DNA from 2 places in the Rhizobium sp. NLR16a genome. Region 1 is predicted to be linked to the other one. Evidence: predicted binding sites of a transcription regulator. Region 1 holds the regulator's gene; the other holds the start of a gene.
What was found. Region 1 encodes PhoB, which activates phosphate uptake and scavenging genes when phosphate is short. Its sites were predicted from a motif close to TGTCATNNANCTGTCAT; they were not measured.
Positions count from the first base shown of each region.

Region 2: a site for PhoB is predicted at 2,206-2,222, ahead of J7U39_RS07095 (UDP-2,3-diacylglucosamine diphosphatase). Genes of this name have one in related genera too.

Region 1 is NZ_CP072865.1:3,580,228-3,599,716, reverse strand. It holds gene phoU (phosphate signaling complex protein PhoU) at 1-595, shown strand, start outside; gene phoB (phosphate regulon transcriptional regulator PhoB) at 756-1,439, shown strand; gene J7U39_RS17425 (GcrA family cell cycle regulator) at 1,731-2,264, opposite strand; gene J7U39_RS17420 (aspartate aminotransferase family protein) at 2,688-3,887, shown strand; gene argF (ornithine carbamoyltransferase) at 3,925-4,839, shown strand; gene J7U39_RS17410 (Hsp33 family molecular chaperone) at 4,933-5,925, shown strand; gene apaG (Co2+/Mg2+ efflux protein ApaG) at 6,110-6,502, opposite strand; gene J7U39_RS17400 (O-succinylhomoserine sulfhydrylase) at 6,726-7,910, opposite strand; SAM riboswitch at 7,955-8,033, opposite strand; gene J7U39_RS17395 (2'-deoxycytidine 5'-triphosphate deaminase) at 8,111-9,202, shown strand; tRNA gene J7U39_RS17390 (tRNA-Gly) at 9,264-9,337, shown strand; gene J7U39_RS17385 (hypothetical protein) at 9,362-9,640, opposite strand; partial or broken gene J7U39_RS17380 (VOC family protein) at 9,710-9,781, shown strand; gene J7U39_RS17375 (methyl-accepting chemotaxis protein) at 9,988-12,006, opposite strand; gene J7U39_RS17370 (transporter substrate-binding domain-containing protein) at 12,342-13,217, shown strand; gene J7U39_RS17365 (tellurite resistance TerB family protein) at 13,227-13,640, opposite strand; gene J7U39_RS17360 (thermonuclease family protein) at 13,729-14,433, opposite strand; gene J7U39_RS17355 (helix-turn-helix transcriptional regulator) at 14,445-15,116, opposite strand; gene J7U39_RS17350 (response regulator transcription factor) at 15,444-16,091, opposite strand; gene J7U39_RS17345 (hypothetical protein) at 16,181-16,579, opposite strand; gene J7U39_RS17340 (DUF952 domain-containing protein) at 16,700-17,053, shown strand; gene J7U39_RS17335 (quinone-dependent dihydroorotate dehydrogenase) at 17,050-18,138, shown strand; gene J7U39_RS17330 (MATE family efflux transporter) at 18,114-19,457, opposite strand; gene J7U39_RS17325 (CAP domain-containing protein) at 19,466-19,489, opposite strand, start outside.
Region 2 is NZ_CP072865.1:1,486,851-1,490,994, forward strand. It holds gene J7U39_RS07080 (SAM-dependent methyltransferase) at 1-471, opposite strand, end outside; gene J7U39_RS07085 (phosphoglycerate mutase family protein) at 743-1,492, opposite strand; gene J7U39_RS07090 (hypothetical protein) at 1,677-2,009, opposite strand; gene J7U39_RS07095 (UDP-2,3-diacylglucosamine diphosphatase) at 2,283-3,095, shown strand; gene J7U39_RS07100 (MFS transporter) at 3,260-4,144, shown strand, end outside.

The sequences.
Region 1 (19,489 bases):
CAACGGCGATACGGCGCTGGCGCAGAAGGTCATTTCCGATGATGTGATCCTCGATCACACCGAACGCGAGATTGGCGACAAGGCGATCGTCACCATCGCCCGCCGTCAGCCGATGGCCGCGGACCTGCGCGAGATCATGGGTTCGATCCGCATCGCCGCCGATCTCGAACGCGTCGGCGACCTCGGCAAGAACACCGCCAAGCGCGTCATCGCCGTGCAGAGCACAGGCGTGCCGCGCAAGCTCGCCCGCGGCCTCGAGCACCTCTCCGAGCTGGCGCTCGTCCAGCTCAAGGAAGTGCTCGACGTCTATACGACACGCGCCGCCGACAAGGCGACCGCCATCCGCGAACGCGACAACGAGATCGACGCGATGTACACCTCGCTGTTCCGCGAGCTCTTGACCTACATGATGGAAGATCCGCGCAACATCACGAGCTGCACGCATCTGCTCTTTTGCGCCAAGAACATCGAGCGCATCGGCGACCATGCCACCAACATCGCCGAGACGATTTACTACATGGCGACGGGCGCCCAGCCGGAAGGCGATCGTCCGAAGGATGACAGTGCCAACACCGTCGGCGCCGCGACGGAATAATGGTTCCGAACGAGCCGCCCGGGTCAGCCGCCCGGACCAGTCACTTGCGTGCGCGCCCGTTCGGGGCGCGCAAAGAGGTCGCAGCCAATTTCTGAATTTGCGCAGGACGCCTGCTTAAATCGTCCCGGTTTAAGGCTTGTGCGCGAGGAGACGGACACGCATGATCCCGAGAGTGGCAGTTGTTGAAGACGAGGAAGCGCTGAGCGTGCTTCTTCGCTATAATCTTGAGGCGGAAGGCTTTGAGGTCGATACCATCCTGCGCGGCGACGAGGCCGAGATCAGGCTTCAGGAGCGCACGCCCGACCTTCTCATCCTCGACTGGATGCTGCCCGGCGTCTCCGGCATCGAACTCTGCCGGCGCCTGCGCATGCGGCCGGAAACCGAGCGGCTGCCGATCATCATGCTGACGGCGCGCGGCGAGGAGAGCGAGCGTGTGCGCGGACTGTCCACCGGCGCCGACGATTACGTCGTCAAGCCCTTCTCGACCCCCGAGCTCGTCGCCCGCGTCAAGGCGATGCTGCGTCGGGCCCGTCCCGAGGTGCTGTCCTCGGTGCTGAAATGCGGCGATATCGAGCTCGACCGCGAAACCCATCGTGTCCACCGCAAGAGCCGCGAAGTCCGCCTCGGCCCGACCGAATTCCGGCTGCTGGAATTCCTGATGTCGTCGCCGGGCCGGGTCTTTTCCCGTTCGCAGCTGCTGGACGGCGTCTGGGGCCACGACATCTATGTCGACGAACGCACCGTCGACGTCCATGTCGGCCGCCTGCGCAAGGCGCTGAATTTCTCCAACATGCAGGACGTCATCCGCACCGTCCGCGGCGCCGGTTATTCGATGGAGGCCTGAAGGCTGAGGGAGTGTGGGGTTGGCGTTCCCGCCAAACGCACGGCAGTACGGCTTGTGAGGCCCGCCTTGTCGTCCATCGTCGCCGCTGCGGAGCCAGCGTCGTTGCGCCGGCGAGGCTTATGCGTCTCGGCACCACCTTTCCATCGCGCCTGCAAAGCCGACTTGTCCCGGCGCCACCTCCTCCGTCAAGCCCTGGCATGACGGAGTGTGGGGGTTGCTAAACGCAAAGGTCACTTCCCACTCGAATAAGAAACGGCGGCCCGTTTTTTATGTCTGGCTATACCGGTCCGCTCAGCTGACCCGCGCCGCCGCCCGGCGGCGTTCGTTGATCGGCTGATAGGCAAGCTTCTGATGATAGCTGCAATAGGGCGAATTGTCCGGGGATTCGCAGCCGCAGAAATGGAAATCTTCCTTGAGCGGATCGCCGACCGGCCACTTGCAGGTGCGTTCGGTGAGCTCCGTCAGGCCGAGGCGGCGGGAAATCGGCACCACCACGTTGCCCTTCGGCACATATTCCATTTCCTCGACTGTATCGATCTCGATCTCTTCCTTCAGCAGGGTTGCGCCCTGCTGGCGGGTCACGGTGCGGGTGGCGATCCGGGAGGCGTAGTTCGGCGCGCGCGGCGCGGATGTCTGGCGCTTCGGCGTGCGCGCCGCGGTGGCCGTGCCGCCGGCCTTGGCGCGGCCGGGAAGGCTGAGCCTGTGCACCTTGCCGATAACGGCGTTTCGGCTGACCCCGCCAAGCTGCGCAGCAATCTGGCTGGCGCTCAGTCCTTCGGCCCAAAGCTTCTTGAGTTTCTCGACCCGCTCGTCTGTCCAGTTCATGCCCTGTCTCCACCTTTTGCGTTGGTGATGGCAGAATCCCTCACCGTTGTCCCGGAAGCCTCCGAAACAAGAAACGCTTGATCAATTTTGGTGACTAGTTCCGCCGCATGCAGTCTAGTAATTGAACTTTAACCTAGTGTGAGGCTGACTCCGTGACAAGAGTCGCGGGAATCCGGATGAATCGAATTTCAAGTTTTTCCCCAACTTGCTGCCTCTGCGTGTCATTTCTGCAATAATGCCTGTTGAAGGCCGAAAGTGCCCCTGTACAAGCTTGCGGCATACGCTAAGGCCGCAGTTTTGTTGACATTGCAGCGCGAAAAGGAAATAGTACCGCTCGCCGCCGAAAGGCGGCATTTTTGATTTTTCGGACCTGGTTTTGTTAGCCGGAATCCGCGCATGACAACATTGAACGGGAGACCCGCGATGGCTGAAGCCGCGCCGCTTTACGACACCTATTCTCGTGCCCCGCTGCGGTTCGAGCGAGGCGAGGGCGTATGGCTGATCGCCGAGAGCGGCGAGCGTTATCTCGATTTCGGCGCCGGGGTCGCCGTCACCTCCGTCGGCCACGGCAACCCGCATGTGGTCGCGGCGCTGAAGGAGCAGGCCGACAAGGTCTGGCACCTCTCCAATATCTATGAAATTCCCGGCCAGGAGCGCCTGGCCAAACGCCTGACCGACGCCACCTTCGCCGACAAGGTGTTCTTCACCAATTCGGGCGCCGAGGCGCTCGAATGCGCCATCAAGACGGCGCGCCGCTATCAGTTTTCCAAGGGCCATCCCGAGAGGTTCCATATCATCACCTTCGAAGGCGCTTTCCACGGCCGCACGCTGGCGACGATCGCCGCCGGCGGCCAGGAGAAATATCTCGAAGGTTTCGGCCCCAAGGCGCCGGGTTTCGATCAGGTGCCGTTCGGCGACATCGATGCCGTGCGTGCCGCCATTACCGATGCGACGGCCGCAATCCTGATCGAGCCGGTGCAGGGCGAGGGCGGCGTGCGTGCCGCCACCAGCGAATTCATGAAGGCGCTGCGCCGGATCTGCGACGAAAATGGCCTGCTGCTGATCCTCGACGAGGTGCAGACGGGCGTCGGCCGTACCGGCAAGCTGTTTGCCCATGAATGGTCCGGCATCACGCCTGATATCATGGCCGTCGCCAAGGGCATCGGCGGCGGTTTCCCGCTCGGCGCCTGCCTTGCAACCGCCGAGGCCGCTTCCGGCATGAAGGCCGGCACGCATGGTTCGACCTATGGCGGCAATCCGCTGGCCATGGCGGTCGGCAGCGCCGTGCTCGACGTCATCCTCGCCGATGGCTTCCTTGAGCATGTGCGCGACGTCGCGCTCGTCTTCCGCCAGGGACTGGCCTCGCTCAAGGATCGTTATCCCGATGTGATCGAGGATATCCGAGGCGAAGGGCTTCTTCTCGGCGTCAAGGCTGCGGTTCCCTCGGCCGAATTGCTGCAGGCGATCCGCGCCGCGCATCTGCTCGGCGTGCCGGCCGGCGACAACGTCATCCGCCTTCTTCCGCCGCTGGTGGTCACTGCCGAGGAAGCCCGCGAAGGGCTTGTGCGCCTCGAGCGCGCCGCCGAGAGCATCCGCGCCGCCAAGATCAAGAAGACGGCTTGAAGGGATCGCCGCCTTCGGGCGCACGACAGGTAAGAACATGGCTCCTAAACATTTCCTCGATCTTTCGGCCGTCACATCGGCCGACCTCAGAACCATCATGAACGACGCGCTCGCCCGCAAGCAGGCCTTCAAGGCCGGCAAGGGCGACAAGCCGCTCGCCGGCAAGATGCTGGCGATGATCTTCGAGAAGCCGTCGACGCGCACCCGCGTCTCTTTCGACGTGGGCATGCGCCAGCTCGGCGGCGAAACGCTGTTCCTCTCCGGCACCGAAATGCAGCTCGGCCGCGCCGAGACGATCGGCGACACCGCCAAGGTGCTGTCGCGTTATGTCGATGCGATCATGATCCGCACCACCGAGCACTCGCGCCTGCTGGAGCTTGCCGAACATGCGACCGTGCCTGTCATCAACGCGCTGACGGACGATACCCATCCCTGCCAGATCATGGCCGATATCATGACCTTCGAGGAGCATCGCGGCCCGATCAAGGGCAAGACCATCGCCTGGACCGGCGACGGCAACAATGTGCTGCATTCGCTGGTCGAAGGGGCGGCGCGCTTCGGCTACCGCATGAACATGGCCGTCCCCCTTGGTTCGGAGCCCAAGGATCACTATCTGAACTGGGCCCGCAATGAGGGCGCCGAAATCATGCTCTGCCATGATGCCGACCGTGCGGTCGAAGGCGTCGATTGCGTGGTGACCGATACCTGGGTCTCCATGAATCAGGAACATCGGGCCCGGGGTCACAACGTCTTCCAGCCTTATCAGGTCAATGCGGCCTTGATGGCCAAGGCCGGCAGCGATGCATTGTTCATGCATTGCCTGCCCGCGCATCGCGGTGAGGAAGTGACGGACGAGGTGATCGACGGCCCGCAATCCGTGGTCTTCGATGAAGCGGAAAACCGTCTTCATGCGCAGAAATCGATTCTTGCTTGGTGCCTGGGCGCGATCTGAACCATAATCGGATGTTGCGAGTCATAAGCTTGCGGCCCGACTGCGCGAGCGCCGGACACTTTGGCCGCCGCTCCCGAAACTAGGAGTAAAGCCATGGCAGAAGCTGCAGCCGCCCTCGGCCAGTTCGATTTCGCCGGCGATGATCATGTCGTCCCCTTTCAGGTGGAGGGTCTGGATGTGCGCGGCCGCGCCGTCCAGCTCGGCCCCATGCTCGATGCCATCCTCGAGCGCCATCATTATCCCGCGCCTGTTGCCCGGCTGCTTGCCGAAGTCGTCGTGCTGACGGTGCTGCTCGGCACCTCGCTGAAGTTCGACGGCAAGTTCACCGTGCAGACCAAGGGCGACGGCCCGGTCGATCTGCTCGTCGCCGATTTCTCGACGCCGGAGAACGTGCGCGCCTACGCCCGTTTCGATCGGGCGCTGCTCGACCAGGCGATTGCCTCAGGCGAGACCGAGCCGGAGCAACTGCTCGGCAAGGGCGTGCTCGCCTTCACCATCGATCAGGGCAAGTTCGCCCAGCCCTATCAGGGTATTGTCGCGCTCGACGGCACCTCGCTCGAGGAGATCGCCGGCGTCTATTTCCGCCAGTCGGAGCAGATCCCGACGCGGGTGCGCCTGGCTGCGGCCGAACTCTTCGACCGTGACGATGCCGGCAAGCCGCGCCACCGCTGGCGGGCAGGCGGCCTCGTCGCCCAGTTCCTGCCGGAGGCGCCGGAGCGCATGCGCCAGCCCGATCTCCACGGCGGCGACGGCGATAACGGCGACCGTCCGCATGGCGAGGATGACGCCTGGACCGAAGCCCGCTCGCTGGTCGAGACCATCGATGCCGACGAGTTGACCGATCCGCAGGTCGGCACCGAACGCCTCTTGTTCCGCCTGTTCCACGAGCGCGGCGTGCGCGTCTTCGAGCCCCGCGCCGTCTTCGACCGCTGCAGCTGTTCGCGGGAAAAGATCGGCAACGTGCTGAAGGGTTTCACCGCCGAGGAGATCGAGGCCAGCCAGGAAAACGGCGAGATATCCGTCACCTGCGAATTCTGCTCGACCACCTACCGCTTCCAAGCAGCCGAGCTTCAGCTGGCGGAATAGGCTCAGTTAGCATTGAGAGCTGCCCCTCTCCCCGCTCGCGGGGAGAGGGGACGTGCCCTGCGAGAGGTCGGTGGGGATAGATCGATCGCGGCATGGTCCCTTCGCCCCGTTTACGGGGAGAAGGTGCCGGCAGGCGAATGAGGGGCGGGGTCTCGGCAATCTCTTGAGCGGGAGGAACTTGCCCTCAATTCAGCACGCGCAGCAGCCCCGGCGAGTCAAGCGAGAAGGCGGGGATGTCGACGTCGAACAGCTCGCCTTCATCCGTTTCCATTTGATAGTGGCCGAACATCAGGCCTGAGGGCGTGTCGAGCGGGCAGCCGGAGGAATATTCGTAGGTGTCGCCGGGGCTGAGCCGCGGCTGCTCGCCGACGACGCCGGGGCCGGTCACTTCGTCCACCTGTCCGTTCTGATCGGTGATGTTCCAGTAGCGGTTGATGAGGCGAACGGCGACGCCGGAATTGTTGCTGATGACAATCCGGTAACCCCAGACATAGCGGTCGTCCTCCGGATCGGATTGCTCCTCCAGATAGAACGGTTCGACCACGACTTCGATATCTCTTGTGAGGGCGCGATACATGCCTTGCACCATAGTCAAGATATGTTACCCGTATCTTATAAGAGGCCCGGTCCGTCAAGAAACGGAACGTTGATCAGCGGTCAAATAGTGATGATCATATGGTTTTCGATCATTAAGCCTAATCGTCAGCCTTAATTTTACTTCGCAACGCCGGCGCGGCTGACCTTGTTCCCGCGGATCGGCGGCCGGCTCCACATTGAAATCCGGCCGCTATTCCAGTCGATCAAGCCGATACCTTGGAAAGCGCCTGCGCGAAATCCTCGATCAGGTCGTCCGTGTCCTCGATGCCGGCTGAAAGCCGCACCGTACCCGGAGAAATGCCGAGTTCGGCGCGCGCCTCTTCCGTCAGGTTCTTGTGCGTGGTCGTTGCCGGATGGGTGATCAGGCTTTTGCTGTCGCCGAGATTGTTGGAGATCTTGATGATCTCAAGCGCATTCTGCAATGCGAAGGCCGCCTCCTTGCCGCCCTTCAGCTCGAAGCAGACGAGCGTCGAGCCGCCGGTCATCTGCTTGGCGATGATGTCGGCCTGCGGATGATCCTTGCGGCCGGGATAGATCACCTTGGCGACCTTGCCTTGCTCGGCCAGGAAATCGGAGATCTTCGCCGCATTCTCGGTCTGCTGGCGCACGCGCAGCGGCAGCGTCTCGATCCCCTTCAGGAGCGTCCAGGCATTGAACGGCGACATGGCCGGGCCGGTATGGCGGAAATAGTCGTGCAGGTTCTCGTCGATCCATGCCTTGTCGGCGAGCACCACGCCGCCGAGACAGCGGCCCTGGCCGTCAATATGCTTGGTGGCGGAATAGACGACGATATGGGCGCCGAGCTCCAAGGGCTTCTGGAAGAGCGGGGTCGCAAAGACGTTGTCGACGATCAGCTTGGCGCCGACCTGGTTGGCGAGCCTGGCGACGCCTGCAATATCGACCACTTCGAGCGTCGGATTGGTCGGGCTTTCCAGGAAGAACACCTTGGTGTTCGGGCGGATCGCCTTTTCCCAGTTGGCGAGATCTCGGCCGTCGACCAGCGTGCACTCGACGCCGTATTTCGGCGCCAGCGTTTCTACGACCCAGCGGCAGGAGCCGAACAGGGCGCGGGCGGCGACGATATGGTCGCCTGCCTTGACCTGGCAGAGGACGGCGGCAGTGACGGCCGCCATGCCGGAGGCGGTGGCGCGGGCATCTTCGGCGCCTTCCAATGCGCACATGCGCTTTTCGAACATGTCGTTCGTCGGGCTGCCGTAGCGGGCGTAGATGAAGCCGTCCGTTTCGCCCTTGAAGCGGGCTTCGGCCGCTTCCGACGTGTCATAGACGAAACCCTGGGTGAGATAGATTGCTTCCGACGTTTCACCATATTGCGAACGCAGCGTGCCGCCATGGACGAGTTGGGTTGCCGGGCGCCAGGTCTTGCTCATGCCATCACCTTCACATAACAAAAAAACCGGCCGCAAAAGCAGACCGGTTTCATAACCCGGTCTTTTTAGCCACTTGTTTAACGTGGCTGCAAGCCGACCGGCCAAATCACCACGGGATAATTCTGCAATACTGCTGTTGGCGGCTTGCGTCAATTCCCCGAGTTTGGTTTTGTCGGCGGCAAAATGATGGATGGGGCACGATGGCTCGCGAAACTGGAATTCTGGCGGATCGCGCGATTGCGGCGCTGTTCGAAACGGGGCGACTGAACTCCGAGCGGGAGCTCGACCGCGATCAGATCCAGCCGGCAAGTCTCGACCTGCGCTTGGGAAGCAAGGCGTTTCGTGTGCGTGCCTCCTTCATGCCCGGTCCCTCGCATCTGGTCTCGGACAAGCTCGATCGGCTGAGCCTGCACGTGATCGACCTGTCCCAAGGCGCGGTGCTCGAAACCGGCTGCGTCTATATCGTGCCGCTGATGGAAAGCCTGGCGCTGCCGGCCGACATGTCGGCCTCGGCCAATCCGAAGAGCTCGACCGGCAGGCTCGATATATTCACCCGCGTCATCACCGACTACGCCCAGGAATTCGACAAGATCCCGGCAGGTTATTCCGGCCCGCTCTATCTCGAAATCAGCCCGCGCACCTTCCCGATCGTCGTGCGCCGCGGCTCGCGTCTGTCGCAGATCCGCTTCCGCGTCGGCCAGTCCGTGCTCGGCGAGCCGGAACTTTTGAAGCTGCATGAAAGCGAGACGCTGGTTGCCAGCAAGCAGCCGAACGTGTCGGGCGGCGGCATCGCGCTGTCGATCGATCTCACCGGCGACAAGGACGGCCTGATCGGCTATCGCGGCAAACACCACACCGCCGTCGTCGATGTCGACGAGAAGGATCAGCACGACATCTTCGATTTCTGGGAGCCGCTCTATAGCCGCGGCCGCAACGAGCTGATCCTTGATCCCGACGAATTCTATATCCTTGTCTCGCGTGAGGCCGTGCATGTGCCGCCGGATTATGCCGCCGAAATGACTCCCTTCGATCCGCTGGTCGGCGAATTCCGTGTCCACTATGCCGGCTTCTTCGATCCGGGCTTCGGCCATGCGCCGGCAGGCGGGCGCGGCAGCCGCGCCGTACTCGAAGTGCGCAGCCACGAAGTGCCCTTCATCCTCGAAGACGGCCAGATCGTTGGCCGCCTGGTCTACGAGCACATGCAGGAAAAACCGGCCAGCCTCTACGGCTCCGGCCTCGGCTCCAACTACCAGGCCCAGGGCCTCAAGCTTTCCAAACATTTCCGCATCTGACGCCGGCCTGACGGGCGGCGACTTGACAGCGGCCCCCATCTGTTGGAAATCTCAGCGCATCGCGGGTGTAGCTCAATGGTAGAGCAGCAGCTTCCCAAGCTGAATACGAGGGTTCGATTCCCTTCACCCGCTCCACTTCCCTCAGTGGCGCTGTGAAACTTAGTCCCGGAAAAACCGGATCGGCTTGTATCGCCGGTGCGCGATGATCAGGCTTCGGTCAGGCTGGATGATGTAGGTCTCCTCCACCTGCTGGCCATACTGGTCGATGAAATCATGCGGGAAGCTCGATCCGGGCGGGGATTTGGTGAGCTTGGTGCGCGGCTGGCCGGTATAGGTGATGCTGCCCGGGATGGGCTCCAGCCCCGGGCCGGTGTATGTCGTGGTGTTGCACCCCCCAAGAGCGAGAGTGCCGATGAGGCCGATGATCGCGGATTTCATGTCTATCCCCTCCAAAGCTCCGAACGTTCCAATCTTACTCTGGATTGGCTCCAACTCATTGCGCAAACGCGCGGCGGCTGGTCGTTTTATTGCACGGCGCCTGGAAACATTCTTGTCGAGGCCGGCTGGCGGCCGGACTAGACGGCCCCGCAAAAAGTAAGGATGGCCGCTGCTTGCCTCTACCCGCCTGCCGGTCATCTCCGCGTTCTGAGCGGAGAAGGGGAGGTGCCGCACCCTCTCCGTCCCTCATCGCAGGACACGTTCCCCGCGAGCGGGAGAGGGATCGGATGAGTGGCAGGCGTCAGTTCCACAGGCGTCAGTCTTGCTAGAGGTCGCGGAGCTTCTGCTTAGAATTCCGTCCAATCGCCATCCTGGCTCTTCGGCGTGCTGCCTGCGCCGAAGGCGTTGGCGAGTGTCTGGCCGAGCGCGCGCGCCGGTGAGGCGGCCGGCCGGGCGGTGCCTTCGCCAGCGATGCGGATCGATGTCTTGGCTGCCGTGCGTACCGTGGCTCGCGGTGCAGCGGAGTGCGGTGCTGCAGTCGGTGGTCGGGACGATGTCATCGGTGCTGCTGCGGCAAAGGCGCCGGTGCCGGTCAGACGGAACTGGCCGAGCAGCATGTTGAGCGCCGATGCTTCGCTGGCGAGGCTGTGGCTGGCGGCCGTCGATTGCTCGACCATTGCCGCATTCTGCTGCGTGCCCTGATCCATGGTATTGACGGCGGTATTGATCTCCTGCAGCCCGATCGACTGCTCGCGCGAGGCTTCGGCGATCGCGTGGACGTGCTGGTTGATTTCCTGCACTTCGGTGACGATCACGTCGAGCGCCTTGCCGGTCTCGCCGACCAGCGTGACGCCGGTCTGCACATGCATGCCGGAATTGGTGATCAGCGACTTGATCTCCTTGGCGGCATTGGCCGAGCGCTGGGCGAGCTCGCGCACTTCCTGAGCGACGACGGCAAAACCCTTGCCCGCCTCACCGGCGCGTGCCGCCTCGACGCCTGCATTCAGCGCCAAGAGGTTGGTCTGGAAGGCGATGTCGTCGATGACGCCGATGATGTTGGAAATTTCGCCAGAGGACTTTTCGATCTCATGCATGGCGGAGACGGCCTTGCGGACGATCTCGCCGGATCTTTCGGCGCCGAGGCGCGTGCGGGTGACGAGCTGGCTCGCCTCCTCGGCGCGCTTGGCGGCGTCGCGCACCGTCGTGGTGATCTCTTCCAGCGCCGCGGCGGTTTCTTCGACCGAGGCCGATTGCTGTTCCGTTCGCCGGGAAAGCTCGTCGGCGGAGGAACGAATCTCGTTGGCGCCGGCGCCGATCGCCCGGGCATTGGCCCCGACCGCCTGCATGGTCTCGTTGAGCTTCTCGATCGAGTGGTTGAAATCCTGGCGCAGCGCATCGAGATGGGCGACGAAGGGCTCGCCGATATCAGAGGCGAGATCGCCGGCGGCAAGGCGGCGCAGGCCATCGCCAAGAGCTGCGACGGCGCGTTCGAGTTCGGCTGCCTCGCGGGCTTTCTGGGCCTCGCGTTCGCGGCGCTCGCCGTCGCTGACGCTGCGGTCTGCCTCGGCGCGCGCCTGGATTTGACGACGCTCGATCGCGTTGTCGCGGAAGATCGAAACCGCCTTTGCCATGTGGCCGACTTCGTCGCGGCGATCGAGACCGCTGATATCGCTGTTGGTGTCGCCCTCGGCAAGCCGCGTCATGCGCAGGCTGAGATTCGTCATCGGGCCGGCAATGCCTTTTTGCGCCACGGCGACGGCGAAGCCGATCGCGGTGAGAACAGCGATGCCGATCAGGACGAAACAGAAGGTGATCCGGCCGTTGACGGACGCCGAAAGCGCGCCGCCGCCGTCGTTGAGCAATGCCATCATCGCATCGTTGTTGGCGATCATCTTCGGCGTCAGCGCATCGAGCTTGGCATTGATCAGCGCGACATTCGCGAGCGCACCGGCGCTGTCCCCGGCCCTGCTCTGTTCGATGATCTTGTTCGCCAGAGCTTCGATTTCATCGATGCCGGCCTCGATCTCGTCGATCGCTGCCTTGCGGCTCGGGACCAGTGCGAGGGCCTGTTTCATCCGGTCGCGGGCCTGTGGCAGCTTGCTCGGTGTGGCAAGCGCCGTCTGGAAAGCCGGCGTATCGGGTTTCATGTCAGCCAGCAGGGTGACCTGCAGCACCGAGGCCACCACCGATGCGCTGGCGCGCGCGCTCAGCATCGATGCCTGCGCCTCATGATCGATAAAGGCACTATAGGCGGCGTCGGCCTGGCGGAATTCGGAGATGACATAGACAAGCCCCGCCATCGTGATAAGCCCGAGCAGCGCCACGACCGATATGATTTTGGTGCGGATTTTCAAATGCTTCAACATGGAAATGTCACCCGATCTGGCCGGGCGCGCCGCGCGTCCGGTGTTTGAAAATTGAATTTGTAAAGAGCGCTGCCTGAGTGTCGCGGCGCCGGAAAGGAAACTGACGCATGCATCATGCAATCGGCTGGCGGGGTCCGTATCGTCGCGACAAATAGAGGCGATATTCTTTAATTCCGCGCTAACGCGCAGGCGCAGGCGCACTCCTAATTTTGAGGGCAGGAGGTGCGCGCTATCGCTCAAGAGAGCCTCATCCGCTCCCCTCACTCCCATGGATATTCCCCGCCGGCCATGACTCTGTTACATCTCGGCGACCCCAACCCCGAAACTGGATCACCATGATTGAATTCCAGCAGGCATCCCCGACTCTCAGGGCTTTTCTGGCGATCGGCCTGTTTCTGGCAGCGCTGTTTTCGAGCTTTGAGGCATTCGCCCAGCAAGCTGCGCCCTCGCTGCCGTTGCTCTTCGATGCCCGCGAGCGTCTCGCCAGGCCGGATCTCTCCTCGCTGGTCCGCCTGCGCTTTCTGACGTCGGTCGATTTCCCGCCGTTTAATTTCACCGATCAGAACGGCAAGCTTTCCGGTTTCAACGTCGATCTCGCCCGCGAAATCTGCAGCGAGCTGGAGATTTCCGACAAGTGCCAGATCCAGGCAATGCCTTTTGCCGATCTCAAGGATGCGCTCGCCGCCTCGCAGGGCGATGCCGTCATCGCCGGCCTTGCGGTCACCCCGGAGCTGCGCCGGCAATTTCTCTTCTCCCGGCCATATCTGATGCTGCCGGCGCGCTTCGTGCGCAATCTTGGCGCCCCGCTCGATGGAAAGACCGCCGCCGCGCTCTCGAACCATCCGGTCGGCGTCGTCAAAGACACGGTGCACGAGGCGATGCTGGCAGCCTTTTTCCCGGCGCTGAAAGCGCAGGCTTTCGACACGAAGGACGCCCTGCTTGCGGCGCTGAAGGAGCGAAAGGTCGATGCCGCCTTCGCCGATGCGCTGCAGCTTTCCTTCTGGGTCTCTTCGGCGGCCTCCGACAAATGCTGCGCGCTGTTCGACGGCCCCTACCTCTCCGAACAATTCCTCGGCGAGGGCATGACGATCATGCTGCGGCAGAAGGACAGTGTGCTGACTTCGGCCATCGACCATGCGCTTGCGACGCTGTCGCGCAACGGCCGTCTTCAGGAAATCTATCTACGCTATTTTCCTTACGGGCTCTATTGAAACTTGGGCTCAGCCCTTGCGGAAGCGGGCGATCGCGCTGCGCTCGATCGCCGCGCAGGTGAGCTTGTCGAGGCCGAGCCGGTCCCGCAGCAGGCTGAGCAGCCGCAGTTCCTCCGCCTTGACCGAGAGATCGGCGGAGGCCACTTCGACGGCAAGCGCATAGGCCGTGTCGTAGAGTTTTGCCGGCAGGGTGTCTCGTACGGTTTCGAGAACGACATCGAGGCCCTCGGGCCCGGCCAGCAGCGCGGCGCAGTCGCGTGCTATCGGAATGAGCTTGTCGTCATCGAAATCCTTGAAAACCGGCAGGAAGCCGATCAACTGGCCGATCCTTTCCATCTCCCTGTCGTTCATGGTGCTGTCGACGGCCGACGCCATCACCATCACGTAGATCAGCGCATCATGGGCGGAAAGCGGCTTGTTCATCTCTGATTCCTTGTTGATCAGCCCAGATTAGGAACTGGCGGCGGGCATTACAAGAGATCGGCAGCATCTCGCCCCGGCGGTCGGCTTGTCACTTGCGGCGCGGATCGCCGCCGTAAATACCTTTCTGCGCCTGCTTCGCCTTCTCGGCGACGGCTGCAAGCGACGAACCCGCCTCTGCCTCCGCCCAGCCGGTTTCGGCAAGCCATGCACCGAGATCCTGCGTGCCGAGCCGGCAGGCGGCGATCGCTGTTCCCTTCCATTCGGCCGTGTCGAGATCGCAGGTGATGCTGCGGTTGCGCAACAGCTGGCGCAGCGCCGTCTTTGCCAGCATGCCGCAGGGCCATTGCCGGCCTGCCGGCCCGCATATCCTGTCGGCCGGCGTGGGGACGATGCCGGCAAGCTGGAGCCGTCGCTCCCCGAAGGAAAGACTGCCCGCGTTCTCGACCAGCGGCCGCGGCAGCTCCAGCGCCTTTTTGCCGGCGGGACCTGCCGTTTCGCCGCCGACTGGCGCCGCTTGCTGCGCGATGGTGGCTGGTTTGGGCGCCGCGCCATCAGCCGCAGGCGGCGGAGCCGCCGGCTCCGCCGAGCGGGCGATCATTTCGGCGCGTTCGTCGGATATCGTCGCAGGTCCGGCGGTCTCGGGGGCAACATCGGGCGCTGCGACCGCCGTTTCCTCTGCGGCTGCGGTTTCTTCCCCTGCCGTGCCGCCGCGAAGCCTCGCTTCGCCTGCCATCAGCAGGCCGACCACCACCGCCATCCCCGTGATACCTGTAACGACGGCGGCAGGGCGCATGGAATATCTTCCTACTGACTGGCCCAGATGATGCGGGCGATCCAATCGACATCGGCGAGATCGATCGTGCGGTTGGGATGTTCGGGATTGAGCGACATCAGCTCGATCGACCGCGGGCTTCGGCGCAGCAGCACCTTGGCCATCACCTCGCCCGCGCATGTGCGCACGACGACGCGGTCATTGCGGCGCACCTGCGCCCCGGGCTCGACGATCAGCACATCGCCGTCGCGATAAAGCGGCATCATGCTTTCACCCTGCACCTCAAGCGCATAGACGCCGGATCGCTGCGACGGGTTCGTCGGAAACTCCACCACGTCCCAGCCATGACCGGCCGGAAAGCCGCTATCGTCGAAGAAGCCGCCGGCGCCGGCCTGGGCGAAGCCGAGCAGAGGAATGGCGCTGCCCGGCGGGGGGGCGGCACGCTCGCCGATCCGCTCTCCGGCGGAACTGGCGGCCGGTTGCATGAAGGCGAAAAACTGCTCCATGCTCGCCCCTGTCGCGTCGAGCACCTTGGCGATCGATTCCGTCGACGGCCAGCGCAGCCGCCCATCGGCCGAAAGCCGTTTCGACTTGTTGAACGAGGTGGGGTCGAGCCCGGCGCGGCGCGCAAGACCGGATGGCGTCAGCTCGTGCCGTTCGGCAAGCCTGTCGATCGCCTCCCAGATCTGCTTGTGTGACAGCATATGCGCCCGATTCCGTGCGGCCTGTTAGAGGCCGCGCTTTAGAGCAATTCCAGGAAAAGTGCGAAGCGTTTTCCGTCCGGAATTGCGTAAATCCAAAAAGCTAGAGCGGCTCTGCCTTTCCGTGAAAAGCTGAACCGCTCCAGCGCGCGCCGGGCGTCCGTTCGGACGCACAAAGGACGCTCTGACCCTTCAAATCTACGCTTCGGCCCGAAAATCGATTCCGATTTTCGGGCCGAAGCGTAGCCGGACGGAATAGTAACCGACCGTCCGGCGCCCGTAAAGGTAAAGGAGGAATAAAATCCTGCTGTCGACGGTTTCGGTCGACCCTCAGGCTACCATCGCCATATTGATCTTGCCGAGCTGGATGACCGCCTGTGTGCGGCTGTCGACATCGAGTTTCAGCAGGATTGCCGATACATGCGCCTTGATCGTCGCTTCGGAGACGCCGAGTTCATAGGCGATCTGCTTGTTCAACAGGCCTTCGGCCAGCATGGTCAGCACCCGGCTCTGCTGCGGCGTCAGCGTGTGCAGGCGGCGGATCAGGTCGGCGACGTCAGGATCCTGCTCCTGGCCGTCGAGATAGCTTTCCGGTGTGGCGATATCGCCGGCAAGCACCGTCTGGATGCCGCGGCGAATGTCTTCGATGCCCGAGGATTTGGAAATGAAGCCGGAAGCGCCGAGTTCCAGCGCCCGGCGGATCGTCGTGGCGTCGTCGCTCGCCGAAACGATGATGATCGGCAGGCTGGCGAATTCGGCGCGCAGCGCCATTAGGCCGGAAAAGCCGCTGACGCCGGGCATGGCGAGATCGAGCAGCATCAGGTCGGCGTCTGGATGGGTGCCGGCGGCGGTGCGTGCGGCTGCGAAATCGCCGGCTTCGACGATCGACTGGCGTCCCTCCATGCCGATCACCGCCTGGCGCAGCGCATCGCGAAACAGCGGATGATCGTCCGCAATGATGATGGTCTGTTCCTGCATCGAAAACTCCCTCCCAAGAGTCCGATCATGCCGCATGCGCGCCGTCCCCTCGGCGTTGCATGCAGGCATTCTGAAATGACTATATCAGATCATGTCTTCTGCGGAAGGGGATTGGCTTTTTCGTCAGCCTGGAACTCCTTCACCATCCCCATGAAACTCTTCATCATCCGCTCCATGATGCTGATCGAGCGGTCGATTTCCGCATCGCTCGGCAAAGCCCGCTGGATGAGGCCGCTTTGTTCCAGCTTGGCCACCCGTTCTGAAAGCCGGTCGAGCTCATCCTCATAGGCCGCCCGCTCATCGGCCGCCATACGGCAGACCAGGGCGCCGTCCTTGTCCTGGCAGATCGACATGGCGCCAGTCTGGCGGTCGAGCCGGACGAAATGGTCGCCGCTCTTCTCCAACTGGAACCGGCCCGCATCTGCCTCGGCCGCCGCGGCCGCGAGCGGCAGCAGAACAGCGCCAAGTGCGAGAACCAAAATCTTCATCGTCTCATCCTCCGGATTTTGCCTGGGCTGGCCCCGCTTTTTGAGTGCCGGGGCGTGGACATCGCCGCCTCTTTCCGGCAAAGCGCTCATGACCCAAGGATCAGCAATCGCGAGGCCATGATGACCGTGCCACCGACCCTTTACAAGATCGTGACGGAAACGCTTTGGCAGCAAGCCAGACAAAGCGGTGTTTTTCATGGCGCCGGCGTCGATCTCAAGGACGGCTTCATCCATTTCTCTACGGCGGACCAGGTGAAACAGACCGCGTCCCTGCATTTTGCCGGCCAGCCCGGCCTGGTGCTGGTCGCCGTCGATGGCCGCGCTTTCAGTGACAAGCTCCTCTTCGAACCCTCCCGCGGCGGCGATCTCTTCCCGCATCTCTACGCCGATCTGCCGCTGGCGGCCGTGCTCTGGGAGGCGCCGCTGCCGCTCGATGAGAACGGCGTTCATATCTTCCCGGAGCTGCAGCCATGATCGATCCCTTCAAGCGCCTCGCCCGCAAGGGTCTCTTCCTGTTCGACCCGGAAACGGCGCACGGCATGTCGATCGCCGCGCTGAAGTCCGGTCTCGTGCCCGCCTGCCGGATCGCTCCCGATCCGCGCCTGCGCCAGACCGTCGCCGGCCTCATCTTCGAAAACCCGCTCGGCATGGCGGCCGGTTACGACAAGAATGCCGAGGTGCCCGAAGCGCTCTTGAAGCTTGGCTTCGGCTTTACCGAGATCGGCACGGTGACGCCGAAGCCGCAGGGCGGCAATCCGCGTCCGCGCATTTTCCGCCTTGTCGAGGATGAAGCCGTCATCAACCGCCTCGGCTTCAACAATGAAGGCCATGATGCCGCTTTCGAACGCCTCTCGGCACTGACGGGTGGCGGCATGATCGGCGTCAATATCGGCGCCAACAAGGACAGCGATGATCGCATCGCCGATTATGTCGCCGGCATCCGCCGCTTCTATTCCGTCGCGCGTTATTTCACCGCCAATATCTCCTCGCCGAATACGCCCGGGCTGCGCGACCTGCAGGCACGCGAAAGCCTGGCGGCGCTGCTGTCGGCCGTGCTGGCGGCGCGCGACGAAATGGCGCAGAAATCCGGCCGGAAGATCCCGGTCTTCCTGAAGATCGCCCCTGACCTGACCGAGGAAGGCATGGACGATATCGCGGCGGAAGCGCTCGCGCATCCGCTGGACGGACTGATCGTCTCCAACACCACGCTGTCTCGCGACGGTCTCAAGGATCAGCGCCAGGCGAAGGAGGCGGGCGGTCTTTCCGGCGCGCCGCTGTTCGAAAAATCGACGGCGGTGCTTGCCCGAATGCGCAAGCGCGTCGGCCCTGATCTGCCGATCATCGGCGTCGGCGGCGTCTCCTCGGCCGAAACCGCGCTGGAGAAAATCAGGGCGGGCGCCGATCTTGTCCAGCTCTATTCCTGCATGGTCTATGAGGGCCCTGGTCTTCCCGGCGATATCGTCCGCGGTCTTTCGGCGCTGCTCGACCGCGAAAAGGTGGGCTCGATCCGCACATTGCGTGACAGCAGGCTGGATTACTGGGCGGCGCGGAAGGTCTGATCGGCCCGCGGCCTGACCAGCATGGCGAGGAAGAAGCCACGAAACAGCAGGAAGGCGTTCATACCAAGCCACAGGCCGTGATTGCCGAAGAGCGGCACGAAGACGGCGAGCATGACGAGGTAGCCGGCAAAGGACATCAGCATCCGGTTGCGCATGTCGACCGACCAAGTCGCACCGATGAAGACGCCGTCCATCAGGAAGGCGAGCGCCCCCGTCAGTCCGGTAATGGCAGCCCAGGGCAGATAGGTTTCGGCCGCCTGCCGCACCTCCGGCGAGGTGGTCAGTACCGAGATCAGCCAGGGGCCGGCGAGAAAGAAGAAGCCGGAAACGAGGGCCGCCAATCCGAACGACCAGAAGGTGGTGAGCTTCAGCCCGCGCTCGAAGGCCGGCCGATAGCGCGCGCCGACGGCCCGGCCGGTGATCTGCTCGGCGGCGTTGGCAAGCCCGTCGAGATAATAGCCGGACAGCAGGAAGAAATTCATCAGCACGGCATTGGCGGCCAGCGTCACCGCCCCGAAGCCGGTGCCGATCCGCGTCATGATCGTGAAGGCGCCGATCAGCACGAAGGTGCGGATCAAGATGTCGCGGTTGAGGGCGAAAAGCTCCGCCAGCCGATGCCGGGAAAAGATCTCTGCCCAGGCCGGCCGCTCCGCCTTGGCAAAGCCGCGGAGCACGATAAAAAGCCCGGCGAGCGCGCCGGCCGTCTCACCGGCCATGGTTGCCCAGGCGACCCCGGCCACGCCCCAGCCGAGCGACAGGCCGAGATAGATGGAAAGCAGGATATTGATGCCGTTGATCAGTGCCTGCAGCACCAGCCCGACGCTGCCCTGTCCGCGCCCGAGGACGAAGCCGAGGATGGCGTAATTCGCGAGTGCGGCCGGCGCCGCCAGCATGCGGATCGAAAAATAGGTGCCGGTCGTCTCGGCGATCGCTCCTTCCGCGCCCATCAACCGCAATCCCGCCGTCTCGAGCAGCGGCGAAAGAAGGAGCAGCGCCAGCCCGCAGCCGAGGGCTGAAATAAGCGCTCGCCAGAAGACAGCCTGCTGCTCATGCCGGTCGCGCCGGCCATAGGCCTGTGCCGTCAGCCCCGTCGTCGAGGCACGCAGAAAGTTGAAACTGCCGAGGATCAGGTCGAAGAGCATCGCGCCGATCGCCAGCCCCGCCAGCGCTTCCGCGTTACCCATATGGCCAACGACGGCAGTGCTCGTCAGCCCGAGCAGCGGTGTCGTCATGAAGCCGAGTGTCATCGGAACGGCGATCGACAGCACCAGCCGATGCGTCACGTCGAAAGCGAGGGCGTTGTTGCTGCACGTATCCATGACCTGCCTCATATCGAGGCAGAATCGCCTCG
Region 2 (4,144 bases), 2.0 Mb from region 1:
CACGTCGGATGACGGCAGCGTCAGCACAGTAGCGTCACCATGAGTAACCGAAACCCCTTCGAAGGGAACGAGGTTCTCACGCGCACGCTCAGCAAGATTGTCATCGATTTCAAAGGCATGCACGCTGCCGTATGGGAGCGTCAACATCGAGAGCATTGCGGTGTAGTAGCCAGTGCCTGCTCCGATATGGGTCACCACTTCGCCGCGCTGTGGATTCACGCTCCCGAGCCAACCTGCATGCAACAGGGGCTCGCCGTTGTTGATGCCCTTCGTCCGATCAAGTGCGACCAGCACGTTCTGATTAACATGCACCGGATCGTCGCTCGGAGTTTCAATGTAGCGATGCCGGTAGGATTTCTTCCAAGGATGGACGGCGATATGCCACGGACCGGGACCAAGGAAGGCTTCGCGGGGTACAAGGTCGAAAATGCGTTCATACCGTTCATCCGGCGAGCCTGTGGCCGCGGCCATCATCCTTGCGTTTAGCCGACGGACTTCTTGCAGTACGAGACTTGATCTCCTCGTCATTTCGACATCTCTCCTTCATCGTCTCCGAACCGTCATGCGGATGGCAGTGTTGAAATAGAGCTTTCAGAATGTCTCACGAGCTATTTCGGGAAAATGAACCATCTGCAACTCTGTGCCGCAAGTGAATATGGCACCAATCTCTGCTTGAATTCACATTTGCCTGGGACTGGCCGAACCTCGTGCACATGGATGAGTGCGCGAACTCAGGAACGGTTTACCCACCGCACTTCGGCGTCATCGTCACGTCAGCGCCATAGGCATCGCGCAGTTTGTCCTCCTGTCCCGGCTGCCGGTCGGCGGCCTGGTGGAGCAGGATCGTGTCGTAGCCCTGCAAACGCGTTCCCTCGATCAGCGTGACGTCGGAATTCCCAGGATTGTCGGATCGCTCGAACCAGTCGACGGAGTGGTGCAGGAAATTCATTTCGACCGCGCGGTTGGTGACGCCATGGCCGACGATCGCGACATTGTGGTCGCCGGTCTCGGCTTCGCGCATGACGGTCTGGAGGAAGAGACGCACCCGCTGCGCCACGTCCGCCCGGCTTTCGCCGTCCGGCGGCCGTGCATAGAACTTGCCGCTGTTGTTGCGGAGCCTCGCCCATTTTTCGAATTCCTCGGGGAATTTCTGTTTCTGCTCGGCATGATCGTAGATTTCGGTGAAGAGGCCGAAATCCTGCTCGCGCAGAAGATAATCTTCCCTGACATCGCCGACGAAGTTTTCCGGCAGCACTTCGAGCAGCGCATCCTTGCTCTGGCGCGTGCGCAGGAACGGCGAATACCAGATATGCAGCTTCTGGAATCCCTCGCTCGGCAGCCCTCTCAGGTACGAGGCGATGACAGCGCCTGCCTCCGCCGCCTGGCGATAGCCCCACTCGGTCAACGGCACGTTATGATCGCCGAACTGACGGTAGGCCTGTTCGTTGATGTTGCCGAGGGATTCGCCGTGGCGAACGAGAAAGAGACGCATCGGCCATCCCCGCTTCATCGGATATGGAATCGTCGTCATCATGAACGCGCTCGATTGGCAGGGCAATATCGTCGGTCGGAAAAGGGGGCGAGCGTCTGGTCGCCGCTTGCCCCAATCCGCTTGGCCCGTCGATCTTGTTCACTCGGTTCCAAAATCAAGGAGCGAGGGAGGGTCTTCCGCGCTATCAGCGGCCCTGGAAGATCTTGACGAGCTTTGGCGTAAACCGGTGAGCCTTGATGTCGAGCAGATCCTGATACGTGGCCCGACCGGAGATCGCGGCCGCCAGATATCGCTGGCAGGCGACCCTCGGAGCGTCCTTGTCAGAGACGTTTGTCACGATCCCGGCGGTGCGACGCGCATTTGCATCGAAATCCTTTGCGCACACTTTGACGAACTCATTTCTCGCTCTGGTGCTGCCTTGCAGCAACGTGACGGTCGCATCATAATCCTGCTGCGTCGGTGCACAGCCTGCAAGTATTGCAATAGAAATCATTATCGTCGCGGTGCGGACATGCATCATCAACCCCCAAGGATACGCCAAATCGGCACCTGCTGTTAATTTGATTCTCGGCATGCGGGAAAGATCTAGAACCTCGCGGCACGAAATTATGGTGATCGGATTTCCGATTTCGGTTTTGCGACCTTCGTGACCGACGGGATCGGCGTTTACCATCCAGACGGTATGGGTCGGTCTGCAGGGCTTTTCCCCAGCTTGTCATCTTCCTGAAACACGAGTCTGGTTTTGGAGGGCTAGATGAAAGATGGGGCACGAGCACTGTTCGTGACAAACATGATGGAACCCAGACATTTCCGCACGCTCTTCATTTCCGATATTCATCTCGGCTCGAAGGCCGCGAAGGCTGATTTCCTGCTCGATTTCCTGCGCTACCACGAGGCAGACACCATCGTGCTCGTCGGCGATATCGTCGACGGCTGGCGTCTGAAACGCAGCTGGTACTGGCCGCAGGTCTGCAACGACGTCGTCCAGAAGCTGTTGCGCAAGGCGCGCAAGGGCACGCGCGTCGTTTATATCCCAGGCAATCACGACGAATTTCTGCGCGACTTCCCGGGCATGCATTTCGGCGGCATCGAGGTCGTCGAGCGTATGATGTATGACGGCGCGGACGGCAAGAGATACCTGATCCTGCACGGCGACGAGTTCGATGTCGTCGTCCGCAACGCCCGCCTGCTCGCCTATCTCGGCGACTGGGCCTATGATACGGCGATCCGCATCAACATCCTGCTCGCGGCCGTACGCCGCCGCCTCGGCATGCCTTATTGGTCGTTCTCCGCCTGGGCGAAGCTGCAGGTCAAGCACGCGGTCAATTTCATCGGCGAGTTCGAGCGCGTCGTCGCCGAAGAGGCCCGCAAGAGCGGCGCCGACGGCGTGATCTGCGGCCACATCCACCACGCCATGATCCAGGATATGGACGGCATTCGCTACATCAACACGGGTGACTGGGTGGAAAGCTGCACGGCGGTTGCCGAACATGCCGACGGCACCTTCGAACTGATCACCTGGCGGGCGCTTGCCACCGCCGTACCGGCGCTTACCGCCATCGAGAGTACCGAAGAGGCGGAACTCGCCCCGCAGGCGGCGTGATTTTACGGCCGTCGCTGTCGCGGCGGCTCGCCGGCAATTTAGCCGTTACCGCGAGGTAACAGGCCATATTTATTTTCTAAAACGTTTCCGGACGGCTATTTCTCGCAATAGTCGCCCCCCGGGTGGTGTGTTAGGAAAACATCCAGTTTCCTTCAGGTCCACAGATGATTCCCGCTCAACATTCCCCGGGTGAGGGAGCGCCGCCGCGCTTCCGGCTGCTCAGTGCGCTGTCTTATTGCGCGCCGCTGCTCGTCAATGGCGTCGTGCTGCCATTCTTCCCGGTATGGCTGGAAACCCATAGTTTCAGCGACCATGAAATCGGCATTATCCTCGCCATACCGATGGTGGTTCGAGTCTTGGTGGCGCCTGTCGTCGCCATGATCGCCGACCGCATGAAGGAGCGCGCCACCGTGCTGCTCTGGTCGGGGAGCCTGTCGCTGCTGACGGCGATCGCGCTTTACTGGTCGACCAGCTTCTGGCCGGTGACAATCGTCTTCGCGCTGCAGGGCGCCAGCTTTGCGCCCTATGTGCCCGTGGTCGAATCGATCGTCATTTCAGGCGTGCGGCGTTGGGGGCTCGATTATGGGTCGATGCGCGTGTGGGGCTCCATCGCCTTCATCGTCTCGACGCTGGTCGGCGGTCAGCTGATCAGCCGGTGGGGCGGCGGCATGGTGCTCATCGTCATGGTGTTCGGCTTCATGATGACGGTAGTGATGGCGATCTTCTGTCCGCGTATCGGGCCGACCCGGCGGCGCGGTCTGCCGATCGACCTTCCTGCCGCCACCGGCAGCGGCCTGCGCGAACCGCATTTGCTGCTGCTTCTGATCGGCGTCGCCATCCAGCAGTCGAGCCATGCCGTGCTCAATGCTTTCTCCTCGATCTATTGGCATCAGCTCGGCTTTTCCGGCACGCAAGTCGGCCTGCTCTGGAGCGCCGGCGTTGCCTCGGAGGTGACGGTGTTCTTTCTGTCGAAGCGGCTCAATCGGCGCTTCACTGCCTGGACCCTAATCCGCTTCGGCTGCGCCGTCAGCGTCTGCCGCTGGATCCTG